One region of the Peribacillus sp. R9-11 genome, then DNA from elsewhere that is predicted to be linked to it. Evidence: riboswitches for the same ligand, from Rfam matches in the RefSeq annotation. Region 1 holds a riboswitch; the other holds the start of a gene.
The links. A riboswitch is a leader RNA that binds a small molecule or an ion and turns the genes downstream of it on or off. The one in region 1 is predicted to bind S-adenosylmethionine.
Positions count from the first base shown of each region.

Region 2: it holds a riboswitch for S-adenosylmethionine, as region 1 does, so the genes downstream of both, RE409_RS25460 (O-acetylhomoserine aminocarboxypropyltransferase/cysteine synthase family protein) here and RE409_RS16455 (bifunctional homocysteine S-methyltransferase/methylenetetrahydrofolate reductase) in region 1, are expected to answer to the same signal.

Region 1 is NZ_CP133763.1:3,406,770-3,411,218, reverse strand. Features, by position in the region: gene RE409_RS16460 (MOSC domain-containing protein) at 672-1,307, shown strand; SAM riboswitch class I at 1,434-1,532, shown strand; gene RE409_RS16455 (bifunctional homocysteine S-methyltransferase/methylenetetrahydrofolate reductase) at 1,636-3,483, shown strand; gene metH (methionine synthase) at 3,476-4,449, shown strand, end outside.
Region 2 is NZ_CP133763.1:5,222,148-5,226,596, reverse strand. Features, by position in the region: gene RE409_RS25485 (acyl-CoA dehydrogenase family protein) at 1-1,105, shown strand, start outside; gene RE409_RS25480 (arsenate reductase family protein) at 1,245-1,601, shown strand; gene gcvH (glycine cleavage system protein GcvH) at 1,698-2,078, shown strand; gene RE409_RS25470 (toprim domain-containing protein) at 2,169-2,534, shown strand; gene RE409_RS25465 (thioredoxin family protein) at 2,538-2,846, shown strand; SAM riboswitch class I at 3,008-3,113, shown strand; gene RE409_RS25460 (O-acetylhomoserine aminocarboxypropyltransferase/cysteine synthase family protein) at 3,217-4,449, shown strand, end outside.

The sequences.
Region 1 (4,449 bases):
GGTTAAAGAGGTACACATAGCTGAAGAGTTTAAACGGAATACATATTAATAAAGTTTGTGTTTTGTATAGATAATTGGGTTGCCCGTGGAGATATTTGTAGGACTAATCTATGCGGTAGAGGAAGAATGTGAATTAAAACCCTTGGTTTTTTTAGTAAGAAAAACGAAATGGTTCTTTTTGACAGAGAAGAAGCTGAGAATTTAAAAAGAAAAGGTAGTGTTTTAGGCTGATGTGTTTTAATGGAGTGATTCTGAGCAGAGCAAAATATTATTCTGAAGATGATAGTGTCATTCAGTAAGGCGATATATGGCTGATCTTTATTGTAGGGATTGAGTAGTGGATTTGAAGAAGGCAAAAAAATTCGCTCCCTGAAGAGCGACAAAGAGGAAATTAATCGTGAAATCAACATATAGGCGACCAATTTTGTTTTTCGACTATATATTGTGTTCATATTCTACCATATTTAATTCTGAAATAGCAACCAAATTACCGAAACTATAGTACGATTTTTCTGAAAATCAGTAATTTTCCACCATTTCTCCCGGAAGTAGACGTTTTTATCTTCTCTGAAATAGTAAAGTAATTAAAATAGATGCAGAATAAAATGAATTTTTAGTATAATGTATTCATATAAGGATGATATAAAGTAAATAGGATTGGAAGATGTTAATTGGAAAATGGAAAAATCGTGTCCCTTCAAGCCGGAAAGCCTAAACAGGAAATGTTTTCGAATGTTAAGATTTTATCAGCTATGGATAAAAAAACTTTGGATAATGTGACCGTAACAAAATCAGGAATAGTTGGAGACGGAGTAGGGAATCTAAAGTTCCATGGAGGCCCTGACCGTGCATTGTGCATTTATCCTTTTGAGCATTACTCATTTTGGAATGAAAAATTCTCTAAACAGCTTGATATCCCTGCTTTTGGTGAGAATTTAACAGTAGCTGGGATGATGGAAACTCAAACGTATATCGGTGATATCTATCAAATAGGTGGGACAATTGTTCAGATCACCCAAGGACGAATTCCTTGCTCGACTATTTCTCATTTTAACCAAGAACCTAAGTTTTTGACATCAGTGATGAAAACAAGTTTTACTGGTTATTTTGCAAAGGTCATTCAAGAAGGAGTTATTAAAAAACAAGATGAAATTGTTTTATTAGATCGACTTCAAGAAAACATCTCTGTATATTATGCAACTGAAGTGATCCTGCATAATCGAGACGGACAGGATGGAGCTCATGCTCTACTTTCTGTAGATTCGTTAGCGGTGGACTGGAAACAAAGGATATTAAAGAGAGTTTAAACTTTGAAGGATGTATGATCTTAGTAGAAAAGAAAAAAATGACTATCAAACTATTGAAATTGACAGATTATTAATGTAAATTAAATATAAACAAATTTTGAAATGTTAAGAAAACTTTATAAATGGATCTTATCGAGAGAGGTGGAGGGACTGGCCCGAGGAAACCTCAGCAACCAGCTTAGGCAAAGGTGCTAAATCCAGCAAGCAGAGCTTGATAGATGAGGAGAATGTTTCAAAAAACCTTCTTCTTTGAGAAGGTTTTTTTTCTTTTCTCTCATACTCATAGAAAACGACAAAAACAGAATTGTTTTTGAGAGAGGGTGTACATATGGATTTTCGTAAAGAATTGAAAGAAAGAATGCTGGTTGGAGAAGGAGCAATGGGAACATTATTATACTCATATGGAATCGATCAATGTTATGAGGAATTAAACTGCACTAATCCTGATCAAATTGAATCCATTCATCGTGCCTATTTAGAAGCAGGTGCTGATATTCTACAATCGAATACTTACGGAGCCAACTTTAATAAATTGAAAAGGCATGGTCTTGAAGATGAAGTAAGCCGAATTAACCGACAGGGAGTTATCCTTGCTAAAAAAGCTGCAAAAGGCAATGCATTTGTATTTGGTACTATAGGGGCTCAGCGAAGTATCCGTAAATCGGATTTAAGCATGGAAGAAATTAAGCGAGGTTTTCGTGAGCAGCTATATAGTCTGCTTATAGAAAATCCTGATGGGATTCTCCTTGAAACATTTTATGATCTGGAAGAACTTGAAACCGTGTTGCAAATTGCTAAAAAAGAAACGGAATTGCCAATTATTGCAAATGTATCGATGCATGAATTAGGTAATCTTCAAAATGGGATCCATTTAAATGAAGCATTTCAAAAACTCGAGCAATTGGGTGCTGATGTTGTTGGTGTGAATTGCCGTCTAGGTCCACATCATATGATTCGCGCCTTGGAAGAAGTGACTTTGCCAAAGCATGCGGCTATCGCTATCTATCCAAATGCTAGCCTACCGGATTACGTGGATGGAAGACTAGTTTATAAAGCAGTGCCTGAATATTTTGGCTCAAGTGCCCTTGAGCTTCGTGAGCAGGGTGCCACGATAATCGGTGGGTGTTGTGGAACAACACCACTTCATATTCAATCTGTGAAAAATGCGATTGGGAGTTTAGTTCCAGTAGAAGAAAAAATGACGAAAGCACGTGAAATCGAAATAATTGAAGTGAATCATAGAGAACTGGAACTACCCCTGCATGAGCAGGCCAAAACTGAAAGAACGATTCTTGTTGAACTTGATCCGCCGAAAAAATTAGGAATTGAAGGTTTTATGGCTGGTGCGGAGGCATTAAAAAATGCGGGTGTTGATTCGATTACATTAGCTGATAATTCACTTGCTTCGCCGAGGATATCTAATGAGGCGCTGGCCAATTTGTTGAAAAACCAATTAGATGTAAATCCAATGGTGCATATTACGTGCCGTGATAGGAACTTAATTGGCCTTCAATCACATTTAATGGGGCTTCAAACGGTGGGGTTGAACGAGATTCTGATTATCACTGGTGATCCTTCAAAAATAGGGGACTTCCCAGGTGCAACTTCAGTCTATGATTTATCGTCATTTGACTTAATTAGTATGGTAAAACAATTTAATGAAGGTCTTTCCTATTCCGGTCAAAGTCTTGGTCAACGGGCAAATTTTAAAATTGCGGCTGCCTTTAACCCAAATGTGAAATATTTGAATAAGGCCGTTCAGCGGATGGAAAAGAAGATTGCTTGCGGTGCTCAGTCCTTTTTGACCCAACCGATTTATTCAGTCGATCAGATTGAAGAGGTTTATGAAGCGACAAAACATATAGATACTCCGATTTTCGTCGGAATTATGCCGTTAACGAGCACACGAAATGCGGAATTTATCCATAACGAAATACCGGGTATTAAATTACCTGATAATGTAAGGCGGGCTATGGCTTTAGCAGGGGATGACCCGATAAAGTCAAGAATGGAAGGTGTGAATATCGCCAGAGAACTGGTGGACGCCGCAAGAGAAAAATTCAAGGGGATTTATTTAATTACACCATTCCTTCGCTATGAAATGACTGCGGAACTTACAAAATATATTAGAGAAGTCGATAGTAAACATACATCAGAGGTGGCAGTACATGAATAAAAAAGCGATTCAAGAACAGTTAAAGTCTAAGATTCTCCTTCTTGATGGTGCAATGGGAACCATGCTACAAGCTGAGAATTTAACAGCAAAGGACTTTGGGGGAGAACAATTCGAGGGATGTAATGAATATTTATCACTGACGCAACCTGAAATCATCCAAACCATCCATGAAAAATACTTAGCAGCAGGTGCCGATATTATTGAGACAAATACCTTCGGAGCCACGAGCATCGTTCTTGAGGAATACCAAATAAGTACGATTGCTTATAAGCTTAATAAAATTTCAGCTGAACTTGCCGTGAAAGCTTGTGAAAAATATTCAAATGATAAATGGCCAAGATATGTTGCTGGTTCAATGGGACCAACAACAAAAACACTTTCTGTTACAGGAGGAACCACATTTGATATTTTAACCGATTCTTATGAAGAACAGGCACTCGGTCTATTAGACGGTGGTGTGGACCTGTTGTTAGTGGAAACCTGTCAGGATATGCTTAATGTTAAGGCTGCCTTTTCTGGAATAAAAGCGGCCTTTGCTAAAACAGGGAAAGAAGTGCCTGTCATCATTTCGGGGACAATCGAACCGATGGGTACTACCCTAGCCGGTCAGTCCATTGAAGCGTTCTATTTATCAGTTGAACATATGAAGCCTGTGGCTGTTGGTTTGAACTGTGCGACAGGACCAGAGTTCATGATAGACCATATTCGGACGCTTGCAGATATATCAAACAGCGCCATTAGCTGTTATCCGAATGCAGGCCTACCTGATGAAGAAGGTCATTATCATGAATCCCCGACTTCCCTTGCAGAGAAAATGAAGCAATTTGCAGAAAAAGGCTGGGTCAATATCATTGGGGGCTGCTGTGGAACAACACCAGAACATATTAAAGAGCTTTCTAAGGTTCTAGAAGGCGTACAGCCCCGTGAAATGAAGGAATCAGCACATGGTCATGCCGTATCAGGAAT
Region 2 (4,449 bases), 1.8 Mb from region 1:
AAAAAGCTCATCTACACGTACTTTAATCCTGGAAGACGTACATGTTCCAGTTGAAAACCTTCTTGGCGTAGCTGGAAAAGGGCATGTTATTGCTTTCAATATCTTGAATATTGGCCGATATAAATTGGGTGTTGGCGCAGTCGGCGGATCTAAACGCGCTCTTGAAATTACTGCTGCTTATACAAATCAACGTCAGCAGTTCAAAACGAAAATTTCTGACTTTAACCTAACGAAAGAAAAACTTGCAACGATGGCTTCTAAAATTTATGCAGCAGAAAGCTCTGTATACCGTACCGTCGGTCTTTATGATCAAAGACAAAGCAAGCTGACTGATGAGCAAGTGAAAGATGGAAAATCAATGGCAGCAGCGATCGCTGAATATGCAATTGAGTGTTCTTTGAATAAATTCTTCGCTTCTGAAGTATTGGATTACGTAACAGATGAAGGCGTACAGCTTCATGGTGGTTATGGTTTCATGCAGGAATATGAAATTGAAAAAGCGTACCGTGACTCTCGTATTAACCGGATTTTCGAAGGCACAAATGAAATCAACCGTTTGCTTGTTCCGGGAACATTCCTGAAAAAAGCACTTAAAGGAGAACTTCCTCTTCTACAAAAAGCACAGGGACTGCAAGAGGAATTAATGATGATGATGCCTGAAGAGCCTAGCGATGAGCCATTGGCACAAGAAAAAATGCTGGTTAGAAATGCTAAGAAAATCGGTATTTTGGCAGCAGGTCTTGCAGCACAGAAATACGGCAAGAAACTTGATCAAGAACAAGAAATCTTATCTAACATTGCTGATATCGCATCCCTTGCATACGCTGCTGAATCTGTGGTTTTACGTACAGAAAAAGCAATTGCGACTACAGGTTTAGAAAAGAATAAACAAAAGGTATTGTACACTGAAATTTTCGTTCAAGAAGCGTTCAATGAAATAGAACAGCATGCAAAAGAAACGTTAATTGCCGTTGAAACAGGCGATACTCTTCGCATTATGCTTTCTTCACTTCGCAAGTTGACTAGACACAACCCAATCAATGTCATTGCGAAAAAACGCGAAGCTTCTGTTAAGGTAATCGAAACTGAAAAATACGCACTATAATCAAAGTTCAACCTTTAAAGGGAATTCCCGTAATCGGGTATTCCCTTTATTACGTGTGAAATTTTCACGATGGAAAGACAAGGAGAATTCGTTGTATTGCACAGAAAAAACGGGTATTCTATTGATAGGTGGTGAAACAATGGGCTTAACATTATATTGGTACCCAAAATGCGGCACATGCCGTAATGCGAAGAAGTGGCTGGATAGTCATGAACTGCAATATGAAGCGATTCATATAGTAGAAAATCCGCCTTCTCGAACAGAAATCGAACAACTATATAATACCAGCGGATTAGAGCTGAAGAAGTTTTTTAATACTAGTGGGCAAAAATACCGGGAGCTGGGTTTAAAGGACAAACTGAAAGAAGCTTCTGAAGCAGAAATGCTAGATATATTGTCTACTGATGGTATGCTTCTTAAAAGGCCGATTGTTACGGACGGCACAAAAGTGACAGTTGGTTTCAAAGAAGAACAATTCGAACAGACTTGGAACTAAAATAATACGAAATATTTGGTTAATTCCTTACTTTTAAAAAAAATCTACCTTATAATGTAATAGATAAAATAAGATGTACTATGGAGGGAATTAATGATGACAACACCAAAAGAACTTCGTTACACAAAGGAACATGAATGGGTCAAAACAGAAGATGGAACAGTACGCATCGGAATTACAGCATTTGCTCAGTCCGAACTTGGGGACATCGTTTTTGTTGAGCTTCCAGAGATTGGCGCTGAATTGAAATCGAACGAGCCATTTGGCAGTGTTGAATCTGTTAAAACTGTATCTGAGCTGTATGCTCCTATCAGTGGTAAAGTTGTTGAAGTAAATGAAGAGTTGAATGACAATCCTGAATTCGTAAATGAATCTCCTTTTGAAAAAGCATGGATGATCGTGATTGAACCATCAAATATCAGTGACGTTGAAAACCTGATGAGCGCTGAAGAATATGATAGCCTGATAAACGGTTAAAATGAAGGAGAGAGGGTCTAAATAGGCCTGCTCTCTTTTTCAGTTTATAAAAAGGCAGCATGCACACAATTCGTGAGATGGAGTGATGACATGGAGTGGGGCGAATTTGATAAAGTTATCATTGTAGAAGGCAGTTCCGATAGAAGAAAAGTTGCCTCCGTTTTGAATGAAGATGTGGAAATAAGATGTACAAATGGGACCATTTCATTAACTAAGCTGGATGAGTTAGTAGATGAAATGGTGGACCGTGATGTTTATCTCCTTTTTGACGCAGATGATTCAGGAGAAAAGCTACGGAAGCAATTCCGAAGGGAAATGCCAGAAGCAAGCCACTTGTATATCAATAAAATGTACAAAGAAGTGGAAAGTGCCCCCGAACATCATATCGCTACAGTGCTCCTATCTGCCAATATGAATGTGAAAATGAAATTTTTAAGTCAAAGGGTGAACGACTAATTGATGCAAGAATTGAAAGAAGAAGATTGTAGGCTTGCTGTTGAAGAAGGGGAAACCTTTTGCTTATATTTATATACACCTTTGTGTGGGACCTGTCAGGTGGCTTCTAGGATGCTTACGATATCATTGGAGCTTTTTCCAGACTTGAAGGCAGGAAAGATGAATATGAACTATGTCCAAACAATCGCCGAATCATATGAAATTGAGAGTGTACCTTGTTTATTACTATTTAAAGAAGGGCAGCTGCGGAAAAAAATTTATGCCTTTCAGTCTGTTCCTTATTTGTACGGAGTGCTTAAGGAAATAAGCTAAAAAGCCAATCCAATATGGGTTGGCTTTTTAGCTGTAGAAAAGTAGTGAATAAACGATATAGTTGATGGGGAATTGAAATAAGAATATTCAAATAATTGATTGACTGGATAATTCTAAAGTGCTATATTTTGAATTAAGAAAGTAACTGCTAAATTTAATAGTTCTTATCAAGAGTGGCGGAGGGATTGGCCCGACGAAGCCCGGCAACCGGTATAAATTTATATACGGTGCTAATTCCAACAGAGTATTGGCTCTGGAAGATGAGGAGAGTATATAAGCCTCTTCTTATGAAGTGGTTTTTTTGCTTGTTAAAAGAGGAAGGCCTGATTCTTAAATCCAACTAAATCCATAGAAAAAGGGGAGAAATCTTATGGCAGAGAAAAAGTTGCGTTTCGAAACATTGAGTGTTCACGGGGGTCTGCAAGTAGATGAAACGGGTGCACGTGCAGTGCCTATTTATCAAAGCAATGCATACTTGTTCAAAGATACTGACCATGCAGCAAATTTATTTGGCTTAAAGGAAAATGGCTATATTTATACACGACTTCATAATCCTACGGTCAGTGTTTTCGAAGAAAGAATGGCCTTGTTGGAAGGTGGTATCGGCGGACTGGCAACCGCAAGTGGGATGGCTGCCATTACACTGTCAATCCTAAATATTGCTGGTGCAGGAGATGAAATAGTGTCCGCTTCTACATTATATGGCGGTACGTATAATCTTTTTGAAAATACTCTTCCTAAATATGGGATAAAAGTGAAGTTCGTCTCTCCTGATGACCCTGAAAATTTCAAAAAAGCCATCACGCCTAGAACGAAGGCTATATTTGCGGAAACAATTGGAAATCCAAGTCTAAGGATTCTTGATATTGAGGCTGTAGCGGACATTGCTCACAATGCGGGCATACCACTCATTATCGATAATACCTTTGCTACCCCATACCTTTGCCGGCCAATTGATTTTGGAGCGGATATTGTCATCCACTCTGCTACAAAATGGCTCTTGGGAAATGGAACCACCTTAGGAGGCATCATCGTGGATGGGGGCAAATTCGACTGGAACTCACCAAACTACCCTGGCTTTACGGAACCGGATCCAAGCTACGATGGGATTGTATACTCTGAAGCAGTCGGCCCTGCTGCCTTTATCACAAAAGCTCGTGTGCAATTACTTCGTGATTTAGGGCCGACGTTAAGTGCTCAAAGCGCGTTCCAGTTTACGCTGGGGCTAGAAACGTTGCATGTGAGAATGAAAGAGCATCTTTCGAATACTAAGTCTGTTATTCAATATTTGGAAAATCATCCTGCTGTGAACTGGGTTTCGCACCCTAGTAATGGAAGTCACCCTGATAAAGCGCTGGCGGATAAATATTTGCCTAAGGGAGCAGGATCTGTTGTGACTTTTGGAATTCAAGGTGGACGCGAAGCTGGAGCAAAACTTATCAATTCGGTAGAGTTATGGTCGCATGTAGCCAACGTAGGGGATGCTAAAAGTTTAATTATCCACCCTGCTAGTACGACCCATCAACAATTGAATGATGTAGGTTTAGCAAAAGCGGGTGTAAGTGCTGATCAAGTGCGCATATCGATTGGTATTGAAAACGTA